DNA from 3 places in the Specibacter sp. BI4 genome. Region 1 is predicted to be linked to each of the others. Evidence: riboswitches for the same ligand, from Rfam matches in the RefSeq annotation. Region 1 holds a riboswitch; each other region holds the start of a gene.
The links. Region 1 has a riboswitch for S-adenosylmethionine ahead of AC1L6K_RS03915 (ABC transporter ATP-binding protein). Riboswitches for the same ligand answer to the same signal wherever they lie in the genome.
Positions count from the first base shown of each region.

Region 2: it holds a riboswitch for S-adenosylmethionine, as region 1 does, so the genes downstream of both, AC1L6K_RS01620 (DUF1737 domain-containing protein) here and AC1L6K_RS03915 (ABC transporter ATP-binding protein) in region 1, are expected to answer to the same signal.
Region 3: it holds a riboswitch for S-adenosylmethionine, as region 1 does, so the genes downstream of both, AC1L6K_RS18615 (hypothetical protein) here and AC1L6K_RS03915 (ABC transporter ATP-binding protein) in region 1, are expected to answer to the same signal.

Region 1 covers NZ_CM155265.1:829,054-833,793, forward strand. Annotated here, with positions in the region: gene AC1L6K_RS03910 (aliphatic sulfonate ABC transporter substrate-binding protein) at 1-998, opposite strand, end outside; gene AC1L6K_RS03915 (ABC transporter ATP-binding protein) at 1,055-1,885, opposite strand; SAM riboswitch class I at 1,892-2,003, opposite strand; gene AC1L6K_RS03920 (CoA-binding protein) at 2,117-2,533, shown strand; gene AC1L6K_RS03925 (cobalamin-independent methionine synthase II family protein) at 2,596-3,801, opposite strand; SAM riboswitch class I at 3,813-3,927, opposite strand; gene AC1L6K_RS03930 (polysaccharide deacetylase family protein) at 4,147-4,740, shown strand, end outside.
Region 2 covers NZ_CM155265.1:333,630-338,369, reverse strand. Annotated here, with positions in the region: gene AC1L6K_RS01635 (hypothetical protein) at 1-235, shown strand, start outside; gene AC1L6K_RS01630 (O-succinylhomoserine sulfhydrylase) at 228-1,439, opposite strand; gene AC1L6K_RS01625 (rhodanese-like domain-containing protein) at 1,548-1,940, opposite strand; gene AC1L6K_RS01620 (DUF1737 domain-containing protein) at 1,937-2,197, opposite strand; SAM riboswitch class IV at 2,302-2,422, opposite strand; gene AC1L6K_RS01615 (alanine--tRNA ligase-related protein) at 2,560-3,981, opposite strand; gene AC1L6K_RS01610 (bifunctional lysylphosphatidylglycerol flippase/synthetase MprF) at 4,233-4,740, shown strand, end outside.
Region 3 covers NZ_CM155265.1:4,114,229-4,118,968, forward strand. Annotated here, with positions in the region: gene AC1L6K_RS18605 (amino acid ABC transporter permease) at 1-212, shown strand, start outside; gene tcuA (FAD-dependent tricarballylate dehydrogenase TcuA) at 301-1,797, shown strand; SAM riboswitch class IV at 2,190-2,301, shown strand; gene AC1L6K_RS18615 (hypothetical protein) at 2,314-2,598, shown strand; gene AC1L6K_RS18620 (biotin/lipoyl-containing protein) at 2,701-2,931, opposite strand; gene AC1L6K_RS18625 (alpha-ketoacid dehydrogenase subunit beta) at 2,928-4,007, opposite strand; gene AC1L6K_RS18630 (thiamine pyrophosphate-dependent dehydrogenase E1 component subunit alpha) at 4,004-4,740, opposite strand, start outside.

The DNA.
Region 1 (4,740 bases):
AGGGAATCATCCAGGAGGGTTTCCAGGGCGGTGTCGACCTCAGCCTGTGTCTTGACGTCGCCGAGCTCCACAAAGGTGGGCCCGATCTTTGCCAGCACGGCGCGCTGCTTGTCCCCGGGAATCCCGGACACGTCGAGGTTGCTGCGCTCGAGAATGACGGTTTTGGCCACTGCCGGCTTGAGTCCTGCGGCGTCGGCGAGGATTTGTGCCGTTTCTTCGGGGTTGGCCGCAGCCCAGACGCGGGCCTTTTCGTAGGCGTCGACAACTGTCTGCGCCAGTTCGGGCTTTTCCTTCAGGAACGACTCGGTGGCGTTGAGGAAACCGTAGGTGTTGAAATCCAGATTCCGGTAGAAGAGTGTGGCGCCTTCTTGTTCGGCTGTGGCCATGATGGGATCCAAACCGGACCAGGCGTCGACGGAACCGTTCGCCAGGGCTGCGCGGCCGTCGGCATGCTGGAGGTTCTCCACTGTCACGTCCTTGGTGCTCAGGCCGGCCTCTTCCAGTGCCTGGACCAGGAAGAAGTACGGATCGGTGCCCTTGGTTGCGGCCACCGACTTGCCCTTGAGATCGGCAACCGAGGTGATGGCGGAGCCCTTGGCGGTAACCAGTGCCGCCCATTCGGGCTGGGAGTAGAGAGAGATGGTCTTGATGGGTGAGCCGTTGGCGCGGGCCAGCAGCGCCGCGGAACCCGCGGTGGAACCGACATCGACGGCTCCGGCGCGCAGGGCCTCGTTGGCCTTGTTTGAACCTGCCGACTGCAGCCACTTCACCGTGACGCCCTTGTCCGCCAAGGTCGCCTCCAGCCAGCCCTTTTCCTTGATGACGAGGCTCAGCGGGTTGTAGGTGGCAAAGTCGAGGGTCAGCGTGCCGGATCCGCCGCTGTTGCCGGCGGCGTCGAAGGCTGCGTTTTCACCGGCGCAGCCGGCCAGGGCGAGCGTGGAGACGGCGGCTGCGACGCTCAGGAAGGAGCGGCGGTTGACAGAGCGTGAAACAGGCATGATGGTCCTAAAAATGGTTGCGGTGGTGAAAGTGCGGGAGCGCTGGAATGGGGAGGTTAGTGGCCGTCGACGCCGAGGCTGGCCAACAGCGAACTGCGCAGCCCGGCCAGCTCCGTTGACGCCCGGTTGCGGGGTCGCGGGCCGGGCACGTCCACCGTGCGCACAATGGTCGACCCGGCGCGGCCGCTCCCGTCGGAGCCGAGCAGGATGATGCGGTCGGCAAGCTGCAGCGCCTCGTCAACGTCGTGGGTGACCAGCAGGACAGTTGCCGGCTCGGCGGCGTGCACGTCCAGCAGCAGATCCTGCATCGTAATCCGGGTCAGGGCGTCCAAGGCGCCGAAGGGCTCATCCAGCAGCAAAACGCCTGGATTGCGGGCGAGGGCACGGGCCAGGGACGCCCGTTGTGCCATGCCGCCGGAGACCTCCCGCGGCCTGTGCCCGGCGAAATCTGACAGGCCCACCAGTTTGAGCAGGTTTTGCACCGTTTGGCGGCTGCGGGTGGCGTCGGCGCTGGTGGGCACACCAATCGCCACGTTCCCGGCGATCGACTTCCATGGCAGCAGGCGGGGCTCCTGGAATGCCACGGCACAGCGCGAATCGATGCCGGACACGGCCGTTCCGTCGATGGAGACGGTGCCGGCGCTCGGGGCATCGAGCCCGGCGACGGCACGCAGAAGGGTGGATTTCCCACAGCCGGAGGGTCCGAGCAAGGCGACGATTTCTCCGGCTCGCACGTCAAAGGAGACATTGCGGAGCACTGTGTGGGTGCCGGCCCCGGAGCCAAAGGAACGGCCCAGGTCCTGAAAGGACACCGGCATGGCGGCCGTGCCCTGCGGATCGGAGACTGCCGGGGAGGCTGGTGCGGGTGGCGAAAGCAAAGCAGACATGGGAACACTCCATCGGTGCTGGCGGTAGCACCCTGCCGGTATCAACACCCGGGAAGGGTGCCGACCAGGGTTGCTGCGGCGTCGTTGAGCCAGATCTCTCAGCCGCTCGGGATGGTCACCTTTAGACTAGGTCCCCGCACCGGACCGGCAGAAATTGGATGGCCTGCCGCGGTTCGCGGAGCGTAACAATTCAATTGGCCGAGCGCTGCAGGGACGGCATAAGCTCAGATCATGGCACATGCAAACGACCCCGCAACCATTCGCCGCCTGCTGACGACGCCGGGCCGCTGGGCTGTGGTTGGATTGTCCAGCAACCCCCGCCGCGCCGCCGTCGGCGTCTCCTTGTTTCTGCAGCGGCACCTGGGCCAGGAGATCATCCCTGTCAGCTTGAAGGGCGACGACGTCCACGGCGCCAAGGGTTATAAAACACTGGCCGAGATCCCGGGAAGCATTGATGTTGTTGACTGTTTCGTGAATTCCACGAAGGTGGGCGCCGTGGTTGACCAGGCAATTGCCGTGGGCGCCCGGGCCGTCTGGCTGCAGCTGGGCGTCATTGACGAGGCGGCGGCACAGCGGGCAGCGGACGCCGGCCTGGATGTCGTCATGGACACCTGCCCCAAAATTGAGGCTGCGGCACTGGGCCTTTAGCCGCCCCACCCTGGCGGCAATGGTGGGCCACAACCCAGCACTGCCGCCATTGCGGAGCCGGACTATTTCCAGAGACGCTTGCTGGCCAGGCGGGCGCCGTCCCCAAGGGCCGACAGCTTGGCTGCGGCAATCTGTGGATGGACGCGGCCGCCCAGGCCGCAATCCGTGGAGGCGATGATGCTTTCACGCCCCACGACTGAGGCAAAGCGTTCAATCCGGTCGGCCACCAGCTCCGGGTGTTCAACCACGTTCGTTGCGTGCGAGACGATGCCGGGCACAATTGACTTGCCCTCGGGCAGCTTGGTGTCCTGCCAGACTTTCCACTCATGTTCGTGGCGGGCGTTGGCAGCCTCGAAGGAATACGACCCAGCATTGATCTGGAGCATGGTGCCAACCAGCTCGGGGAACGGCAGGTCGGTGGTGTGCGGGCCGTGCCAGGAACCCCAGCACAGGTGGAAACGGATCTGGTCCTCCGGCAGCCCGCGCAGTGCGTAGTTCAACGCCTCAACCCTGATCTGGGTGAACTTGAGGTAGTCCTCAACCGACGGGGCCGGGGTGATCTGGTCCCAGTTCTCCGCGATCGAGGGGTCATCGATCTGAAGTGTCAGACCGGCATTGATGACGGCAGTGTATTCCTCCCGCAGCACGTCGGCACAGGCGTAGATGAATTCTTCCTCCGTCGCATAAAATTCGTTGGAAATGCGGGAGGCGCTGCCGGGGGACAGGGCTGCCACGAATCCTTCCGCGACGTTTGCCCGGGACATTCCGGTGGTGAGATTCTTGATGTCGGAGGCGACGGCGTCGTGCCCGGTGTAGACCAGCGGGCCGGTGCATTTCGGGAACAGTTTTGCGCCGGCGGAGAAGATGCCGGAGGCGGGGTCGTTGTAGGCCTCGGCAAAAATGGCACGGTCTCGGCGGTGCACAAAGCCCGTCAGTGCAACGTTGCCGGGCGTCGACTCGACGGCGTCAACAGCCCATTTCTGGTCCGCATCCAGCTCCAGTCCGCCCATGCGGGCAAAGGAGTAGGACCACCAGGCGCCGTAATCGACGGCGGTGGACATGGCATGACCGAATTCGCCGTCGTTGACGATGTCAATTCCGGTGGCTTGTTGGCGTGCCACCACGTCAACGACGGACTCCTCCAGCAGCAACTCAAATTCCGCCGTGGCACCATCGGCTTCCTTCACCTCATTGGCGGCGAGCAGGGCAGGGGTGCGGGGCAGCGAACCCGCATGGCTGGTGCGGATGTGGGTGGTATTTAAAGACACGATTGGTTTCCTTTCCATCGTTTCTGGCGGTAGCACCGTACCTTGGCCCGCCGCATCAATTCGGCGGGCATTGGATGGTTGCTGCGGCGTCAACAAGCCAGGTCTCTCGGCCGCTCTGGATGGGATGTGTGTCAGCCTAGCGCCCGGAAACGCCCGGCAAAAAATTGTCTGCCGGATGTGACGCCCGGGGTCCGGCCGGCAGTTCCCGTCGGCAAATCGCCGAGGGGACTGGCGCCATCCCTGCGGCTCGGGATTATGCTCGGACCATGGCGCAAATCACAGGGCCGCGCGTCTCCGGGCACCCTCGGCCGGTGGCCCCCCACACTGAACGCCCGGAAGGAAGACATGCCGCAGCACCTTGACCGTTCCCGCCACCGGCAGCGCTGGATGGGGTTGTTCATCGTCGCATTGGCCGTTGCGCTGGTGGTCGGCGGCCTCTGGTGGGTCGCCGCAACGGCCGGCCCGGCCGGGGATGCAGCCGCGGCGGCTGCCACCACCGGGACTGCGGGCAGCAGCGCGACGGCGGCCCCGTCAGCCCCGGCGACCACGGCGAAAACTGGTGCGGCGGACCCGACGGAAGCTCCGGCGTCGGACACTGCCCCAATCACGCCGGCGGTCGATCCGGTGACGGGGCGGGTCAGCACCCTCGACGGGATCGTACCGGACTATGTGCTGCCACCCATCGAAAATGGTCTGGCCCCGGTGCTGACAAAGGTGCCCACCGAGCAAATGGTGGTGTTCCTGACCATCGACGACGGCGCCGTGAGGCGGGACTCGGACCTGGCGCTGCTGGAGGAGAGCGGCATCAAGGCGTCACTGTTCCTGACACACGCCTTCATTGCAGGCGATCCGCAGCATTACCAGAAATATGTGGCGGCCGGGCACTTGATCGAGAATCACACCATGACCCATGATTTGGGCTTCATCAAGTTGAGCTAC
Region 2 (4,740 bases), 500 kb from region 1:
GGTCGATGTCGTCGACCCGATGGGGGCCCACTCGAGTCTCTTCCTGTGCAACGCGGCAGGGGTTGATGCGGCGGCAACTGCCGGAAAGCCCTCCGAGGCTGGCACATGGATGGCAGCATTCCCCGCTGACGCGCTGGCACTGATGGTTGTCCCCGTGAGCGAGCCGCCAGCCGCCGTCATGTCCGGCTCCGACGTGGCCAGCTTCACCGCATGGGTGCGCAAGCTCACTAAATAGCGGCCAGGGCCCTGCCCAGGTCCGTCTTCAAATCGTCCACATCCTCCAGGCCCACTGAGAGGCGCAGGAAACCGTCGGAGAGCCCAATCGCGGCACGTGCATCCGGGCCCATGGCGCGGTGTGTCGTGGTGGCCGGGTGCGTGATGAGCGACTTGGTGTCGCCGAGGTTGTTTGAAATGTCGATGATTTGGAGGGCATTCAACAATGAAAACGCCGCGTCCTTGGTGGTCCCGCCGGCAGGTTCCGCCAGTTCAAAGGTCAACACCGTGCCGCCTGCTTTCATCTGCTTTTTCGCCAGCTCATGCTGCGGGTGCGAGGGCAGAAGCGGGTACAGCACGCGGCTGACCTGCGGCTGGGCTTCCAGGAACTCGCCCAGGGCCAGTGCGCTGTTGCACGAATGCGTCACGCGCAGGTTCATGGTTTCCAGCCCCTTGGTCAGCACCCAGGCGTTGAACGCCGACAACGCGGGCCCTGTATGGCGCATCAGATTCTTGACGGGGCCCTCGATGAACTCCTTCGTGCCCAGGATGGCACCGCCCAACACCCGGCCCTGCCCGTCAATGTGCTTGGTGCCCGAGTACACAACAATGTCGGCACCAAAGTCACCGCAGCGCTGCAGCAGCGGTGTCGCGAACACGTTGTCCGCCACCACCTGTGCACCTGCGGCGTGGGCGAGGTCGCACACAGCCTGCACGTCAATGATTTCCTGCATCGGGTTCGACGGGGACTCAAAAAACACTGCCGTGGTGGGCACTCTCAGGGCCTCGCGCCATTGCGCCAGGTCGGGTCCGTCAACAAACACCGTCTCAACACCCCAGCGGGGCAGCAGTTCGTTCAGGATGACAAAGCAGGAACCAAACAAGGAGCGCGAGGCAACCACCCTGTCCCCGGCAGCCAGCAAGGCACCCAGCGCGGTGAACACGGCGGACATGCCAGACGCCGTCGCAAAGCACGCCTCCTTGCCCTCCAGCAGCCGCAGCCGTTCCTGGAAGGTGGCGACCGACGGGTTTCCGTAGCGCGAATAGACAAAGCGGTCCACCTCGCCCGTGAATGCCTGCTCGGCGGCTTCGGCGGAGTCATACACAAAGCCGGAGTTCAAAAAGAGGGCTTCGGAAGTTTCCTGGAAATGGGTGCGGTCAAGTCCGCCGCGCACGGCCTGGGTGTCTTCGGCCCAGACGGCTGCGTGCTCGTTAAAGTTGCTCAATTGCTGTTCCCTTGGCTTTCGCTGATGGTCTCGTGTGCCTGGCACGCGTGTGAAGTACGACGGCGGCCCAAGCGTCCGGCTGTTCGCCCGCCCATGTTTGTGGCTGGGTCAGTGCCAGGGCAGTTTGCGGTTTTTCCACCCGTTGACGACCCTGTCGCCATAGCCGTCGGGTATGCCTTCGAAGCCTTCAAGGACGTTGTAGGCCGTGTAGCCGGCTGCTGTTGCGGCCTCGGCCGCGGCAATGGAGCGCGCCCCGGAACGGCACAGCACCACAAGCTCCTTGTCGGCGGGCACAACGGCCTGCAGCTCGGCCAGGAACCGCAGGTTGTTTGTGCCGTTGGCCAGATTCCACTGAATGAAGACGGGCTCAGTGTTCAGCGAGGAGATGTCGGGGACGCCGATGTGCGCCCATTCACCCTCGGTGCGCACATCAAGCAGGACTGCCCCGGCCGCCACGTGGTCCCACGCCGCTGCGGGGGCCAGGTCGCCTGCGTAGCTCATGCGATGCCCTCGCCGTCGAACTCGAGCTGGGCATCGAGATCATCCGCGGCCGTGGCCACCGCGGCGTCGCTTGTGGCAACAGCCTGCGGGAGGATGACCGCCTGGGCGCAGGTGACGCTGCTGCCGTTGAATGTGACAGCGGGCCCGCCATGCAAAACATAACCCTCCGCCAGGGCTGCAGAAATGCGCTCACAGAACGAGCGGTCGTCGGGGCCGGTGATGAGCCGATAGGCCAAGGGGGATGCGTCCGCGGACATGGTGTCTCCTCAGTGCAGGTGGCCGAGACTGCAAGCGGGAGCTGGTGGCGGTGCTGCAAAGCCCGGTTCTCAATGCCGGAGAACCTGCTTTAAGTGCCGCAGGGGGTTCACGCTTGCAAACATCAGCCGTGGGAAGCTGGGTTTGCCGAGTATTCACCTGAGGCACCCCGCCGGAAAGAGGGTTGCCGGCCAGCAAGTCAGGGCTTGGCGCTGGCGCTCATTACTCCTCTGCAAACTAACACAGGAAACATGGAGGCGGGGAAAATCCGGGCTCCAATGTGGCGGAAGATGACGCGGAAGCAAGGCCCCTTGAGCACCTGCCGACGTGGGCCCGGCCATCAGCTCCCCGGCGCGCGACTCAACTATTTGACCCCCAGTGTGTCGGTCTTTTGCGAGCGTTCGCGTTGTTGGGACAGGAGAAGGTCAAACTCCTCCCGCCAGACCGGCGACACATCCAGGGCCTGGGAAACGGCTTCTTCATGGCTGAGTTCAACCGGGAATCCGTAGGTGTCCGACAAGGTAAAGAAGGCGTGGCCGCCCAGCTGCCCCTCGGCGGAAAAGTGCCGCAGTTCCCGCAGCCCCTTGGCCAGGGTGCGGCGGAAGGAGCGCTCCTCTTTGCTGAGGACTGTTTCGATCTCCTGCTGCCGGTCGGCCAGTTCGGGGTAGGCATCCCCGTACATGGACACCACCACGGGCACGAGAGCGCCCAGGAAGTTCTTTTCCACACCCAGCCCGTGGGCGAACCGCATGGCCCGCCGCAGCAAGCGCCGCATGACATAGCCCTGCAGCTTGTTGCTTGGGCGCACACCGTCATTGGCCAGGAAAACTGCACCGCGGGCATGGTCGGCAATGATGCGCAACTCTGTCTGGTGTGCTTCGTAGGAGGTGCCCGTCAGTTCTTCCAGCCGCGCCACCAGGGGCCACAGCAGGCTGGTCCTGAAGACATCGGGACTGTCGATCGCCGCGGCGGCAATCCTTTCCAGCCCGCCGCCAAAGTCAACCTGGTGCCGCGCCAGTCTGACGAATCCTTCCTTCTTGTGCTGGTATTCCATGAACACCGAGTTGCCGATTTCCAGGAACTGTCCGCCATCGGAGTTTTGGTGTGAACAGGCGCCGTAGGCGGTGTCATGCTTCACATCGGGGAAAAAGTAGAACACCTCCGTGTCCGGGCCGCAGGGATCACCGATTGGCGTTCCATCCGGGGATCCGCCACGGGACCACCAGTTTTTGTCGCCATAAAAGGCAATGCGTGCGCCCTGGTTTCCCACGGCGTTGCCGTGTTCCTCCGTACCCAAGTCCACCCGGTCGGCACTGACGCCGGCCGCGAGGAAGAGCCGTTCCCAAATGTCAGCGCTTTCGTTGTCGCGCGGTATGTCCCGGTCCGGGTCCCCGCCAAACACGCTGACAAAGATGCGGTCCGGGTCCAGTCCCACCACCACGGTCAGGAAGTGCCACAACGCCGGGATCTGCTCTTCCTTGAAGTAGGCCCCCAAACTCCAATTGCCCAGCATTTCAAAGAATGTGGTGTGCCGGTTGTCGCCAACTTCCTCCATGTCCTGGGACCGCAGGCAGGTCTGGCTGTCCGCGAGCCTGTTTCCCGAGGGATGGTCGGCGCCCAAAAGATACGGCAGCAACGGCTGCATCCCGCTGCCTGTGAAAAGCGTGGTGGGATCGTTGCGGGGAACCAGCTCGGCCCGTTCCAGCACCGCATGGCCGGATCCGGCCTGGTGCTCCAGAAAGAGGCGACGAATGTCCGAGGTTGTCAACGGTGCGGTGGCAGCCATTGGGTTCCTTTCGCTGGTTCCAGCAAGCAGGGCCCGACGAATTGTGGGGCGGTATCCGCTGCCGGTCTTCGCCGTGTTCCCGCACGCGGCGTGCCGGCTCAGGGGAGTGTATGCCATGTTTCCACGTTGATCCGGCTGTGGCCAGTGTTTGGGGAACGTCGGTCCAGGTCTGTTTATGGGGCAGGCGTTGTGCTTTTATTGGATTAGTCCACGGATCCACAAAATCCCGGCGACGAGACAAGGGACAAGAGATGATCAGCGAACCAGCTGTTGCCAGCAAATCCAAGTCGAAATTATCCGGAGCCGTCTTGTTTTTGCGGAAGTCGCCGGCAACGGCTGCGCTCCTGTTGCTGGTTGTCGTGGCAACGGCAGCCACGGGTGCGTTGACCGGGGGCATGTCCGAGGATGTGCTGGCTGCGATCGGCATCAATCTGGACGACGTGATGGCAACCTGGTGGACACTGCTGGTGAGTGCCTTCTTCGCTGGTTCGTGGCCGGGACTGATCGTGCTTTTCGTTGTCATCGCCATCGGCGTTGGCATTGCCGAACGGACGATCGGCACGTGGCGGGCGGTGTTGATGTTCCTGTTGGGGCATGTGGTCAGCTCGCTGGCGCTTGCGGGCCTGGTGGTGCTGGGGACCGCGGGCAACGACGCGTGGCTTGGCTTCATCGGTGGAAACTATGTCCTCGGCGCTTTTGGCGGCGCTGCGGCAGCGCTCGGGGCTGCCACTGCTTCCCTGAACAACTTGTGGCGCCACC
Region 3 (4,740 bases), 1.4 Mb from region 1:
GGTACATGGAACTACTAAGATCAGCCACTGTCATCGGCCAGTACTACACTCAGTCCCTCCTGCAAGCCCAGTTTGTTGCGGCCATCGGCTTCCTCATCATCAACGTCCTCCTGGGTGCCTTGGCGGATGCCCTGGAGCGGCGACAGCGCCGGCTTGAAACTCAAGTTTCTCCCATCGCCAGCATTCCCCCCATCTTGTTGCAAAACAGATAACCGAGTCTTCCTCGAGGGTTCAGCTTCCTTTTCCGATTCAATGTATACAAAAGAATACTTCCGTATTCAAGTCTAGAAATGAGACACCATGACTACTCAAAATTTCGATCAGTCAGCACAGTCCATCGACGCAGATGTCATCGTGGTCGGTGGAGGTAACGCCGCCTTCACCGCAGCACACGCAGCAGCCGAGCGTGGCCGCAAAGTTCTGTTGCTGGAAAAGGCTCCAAAGGATCTGTTTGGCGGTAATAGCTTTTACACGGCCGGAGCCACACGCATCCCTCACAACGGTCTCGCGGACCTGCAAAGCTTCATCGACGACGATGACCGGCACGCGGCGACCGAGGTACCGCCCTATTCCGCGGCCGAGTACACCTCAGACCTCGTCAAAGTGACCGAGGGACGTAATGATCCGGAGCTGACCGCCGTATTGGTCGACGAAGCAGCCGATGGTCTGCGTTGGCTCAACTCGCTGGGACTCAAGTACCGCCTGATGTACGAACGCCAGGCTTACAAGCGCCCCGACGGCACCTTCCTCTTTTGGGGCGGGCTGCATGTTGGCAACACCGGCGGCGGTGAGGGGCTCATGGCCGATCATGTTCGCGTAGCCGAGGAGATCGGCACCGAGGTTCGATACAGTCAGGACGTTTTTGGCCTGATTCAGGAAGGCGACACCATCAAGGGCGTCAAGGTCCGCCAGGCCGACGGTACAGTCCAGGAAATCCGGGCCGAGTCCGTCATCCTCGCGGCCGGCGGTTTCGAGGCCAACTCCAGGATGCGTCAGGAAAACCTCGGGGATGGCTGGGAAAACGCCAAGGTCCGTGGCACCCCATTCAACACGGGTGAAATGATCACCGCAGCCCTGGATTCCGGTGCCGCAAAGGGCGGAGACTGGGGCACCTGCCACTCAGTCCAGTGGGACGCTTTCACCGCCAAGAACGAATCAAACCGGGAACTGACCAACCGGCTAACCCGTCAGAGCTACCCCTTGGGCGTCATCGTCAATCGCGACGGCAAGCGCTTCCTTGACGAGGGTGAAGACTTCCGCAACTACACCTATGCCAAGTACGGCAAGGTAATCCTCCAGCAGCCCGGATCCATTGCCTACCAGGTCTTCGACGCCACCATTCGCCCGGCATTGCGCACCGAGGAATATGACATGCCCGGCATCTCGGTGGAGCAGGCCGACACGATCGAGGAACTGGCCTCCAAAATCAACGTCCCGGCCGAGGCTCTGGAGAAGACGATCAACGATTACAACACTTCAATCGACACCTCTGTCACCTTGGATCCCACAGTGAAGGACGGTCGCCGCGCGGACACAGTGCCCGTCAAGAGCAATTGGGCTGCACCGCTCATCACCGCCCCGTTCTATGCATACGGCGTCACCTGCGGCATCACGTTCACCTTCGGTGGCTTGAAGTCAGATACCCACGGCCGCGTTCTCAATGGAAGCGGAGAATCCATCCCCGGCCTGTTTGTCTGTGGTGAGATGCTCGGTGGCCTTTTCTCCACCAACTATCCCGGCGGCTCCGGCCTGGCTGCGGGTGTGGTCTTCGGCCGCCGCGCCGGAACCCTGGCCTAAAAAATAGCCAAGTACAGGGGCGGTGTCGAGTTCACTCCCAATACCGCCCCTGTACTGCGACGGGTCAATGGTCGAGTGACTGGCAGGTTGCCAATGCGATCGGTACCCACGACACCTGACCGTCCCCACGGCAGCAGGTCCAGAAGCTGCCCTGGTGCCCGGAAGCGTTGCGAGCCGGGCACCCATGGCAGCAATGGCGGAGGTCTCGGGCAAGACAGTTGTCTCACGGGCGGACTCTCGAAGCTGAACAGCCTGCAGCTGCTGCTGCAACCAACGCGCGGGCAGTTCCATCGTCGAGGGTGCAGCTGGCTCAACACGCGACGGCGGCAGGTGACGTAATAAATTACGTCACCTGCCGCCGTCGTGCTTAAAAGACGTAGTGTGGGGGACAGCTTCAAGAGATGCGGCACCAAGCTCCGACTGGTCGCACACCAACCCCATGCTTCACGGGTGGTTCGGATGAGGAAGTGACCGGCGGAAAGCTCCGTTCGGTAAGAGCAAGCAAAGGCTTCCAACATGACTTTCACTTCCGTGGCCCCCGCAACCCGGCGCAAGACTGCACGGCCCACCAGCATCCCCGTCCTTCCGGCCGTGGACCTCAACCTTGGTTCCGTGTCCTTTGCGACGCCCGGTGGCTACCACCAGTACTGGTCGGGCGAGCCCGTCGAGTTGGTCGACGCACTCACACAGGCCGTCCGGCCGGCCCAGTGGATACCGGAAATCGCCACCCTGGTTATCACCGTGGCGCAGACCGGCGTCAGGGCGGGGCGCCGGATCGGCTTTGGGCTCACCGCGCACTGACGCGCCAGCGGCTCGGCTTGGGGCGCAGTTGGCTGGGCCCACAACTCCGAGCGGCCCCCAGCTGAGACGCGCCAGCGGCTCGGCTTGGGGAGGAGTTGGGGACTATTCGATTTCGGCGATCACAGACCCCTGTGCCACTTCGTCGCCTTCCTGGACCCGAAGCCGGACGGTGCCGGCAACGGGTGCGTAAATCTCGGCGTCGACCTTGTCAATGGCAACCTCGGCGAGCAGGTGCTTCTCCGCGACCGTGTCGCCGTCGGCCACGTACCAGGTGGCCACGACGCCGGGTTCGGAGGCATCCCCTGTCATCATCGGAAACAGGACTTCATTCATGCAGCTACCGCCGTTCGGACCGCGGCCTCAATGCGAGCGGCCGTTGGCAACACAGCATATTCGAGTTCGTGGGCGTAGGGAATGGGCACGTCCGGCACGCACACGCGGCTGAAGTGCTTTAGGAGGGCGGGGTCGTGCTCGGTGATGGTGGCGGCAATCTCCCCCGACAGCCCAAATGACTGATAGTCCTCGTCGACCACAATGACTTTTCCGGTCTTTGCTGCCGTGGCGATGACGGCCTCACGGTCCAGCGGCACCAGCGAGCGCAGGTCCAGCACCTCGACACTGATGCCCTCCCCCGCCAGCTTTTCCGCCACGTCCAGGCTGTGGTGCACCGACAGCGACAGCGTCACGATGCTGACATCGGTGCCCTCGCGAACCACATTGGCCTTGCCGATCGGAACCTCATAGTCCTCTTCGGGCACGGCGCCGATCGAGCGCTGGTTCTTCGCCATCCAGGCCAGGCCCATGACGCCCTTGTGGAACATGTACACCACGGGGTCGTCGGAACGGATGGCCGCCGTCATCAATCCCTTGGCATCGTATGGGTTGGACGGCACCACAACCTTCATCCCGGGCAGGTGCGCAAAGGTCCCCCACAGCGTCTGCGAGTGCTGGGCACCGTCGGAGTAGCCGCCGCCCACAGCCGTCATGAGCACCATGGGGACGCGGACATTGCCGCCGGATTCATAGTGGATCTTCGCCATGTGGTTGTAGATCTGGTCCATGCAGACGCCGAAAAAGTCCACAAACATGAGCTCCACGATGGGCCGCATGCCTTCCACGGCCGCCCCGATGCCGAGCCCGATGAACGCCGACTCGGAAATGGGCGTGTCAATGATCCGCTCGGGACCGAATTTCTCCAGCAGGCCCGTGGTTGAGGAGAAGATGCCGCCGTAGGCAGCCACGTCCTCCCCCATCACAAACACCGAATCGTCCTGCTCCATCGCCGCCCCGATCGCCTCCTGCAGGGCCTTGGCCGTGTTCAGCCGGCGGCTGCCCGGGTCGGGTTCGACGGGCAGTGCCTTTTGGGCTGCCGTGCCCTGCACCGAGGTGCCGTCCGTTGTTGTGCTCATGACTGTTCACCTTCCACAAATACGTATTTGAGTGCCTCGGCCGGGTTGGGCACCGGTGCCGCCTTGGCATGTTCGACGGCGTCCTCCACCTGGGTGCGTGCGGCGGCTTCCATGTTGGCCACCTCGGCCTCGGTGACGAGTCCGGCGTCGACCAACTTCTTTTGGTAGGCGGGGATGGGGTCATGGTCGGGGACGTCGGCAAGTTCCGGCCGGTAGCCCTGGGCGTCGCCCTCGAAGTGGCCCCAGAGGCGCAGTGTGTGGACCTCGATCAGGCTCGGCCCTTCGCCTGCCCGGGCCCGTGCGACGGCCGCGCCGACAGCGGCATGAACGGCTTCGACGTCGTTGTTTTCAACACGCACGCCCGGGATGCCGTAGCCCGCGCCACGGACGGCATTGGAAGGCACCGAGGTGGAGGCGTTCCGGTGGACGGAAATTCCCCAGTCGTTATCCTCAATGACAAAGATGACGGGCAGCTTCCACAGGGCCGCCAGGTTCAGCGACTCATGGAAGGGGCCGGCATTGGCGGCACCCTCACCGGCGACCGCGACGGCAATGTTGTTGGTGCCGGCGCGCTTGAACGCAAACGCCTGGCCGAGCGCGGCGGGGAATCCCTCCGCAACAATCCCGGAGCAGGAGAAGTGCGTGGCCGGGTCAAAGAGGTGCATGTGCCCGCCGCGTCCGCGCCCCAATCCGGACTCCCGGCCGAAGATTTCACCGGCCAGCGAGCGGAGGT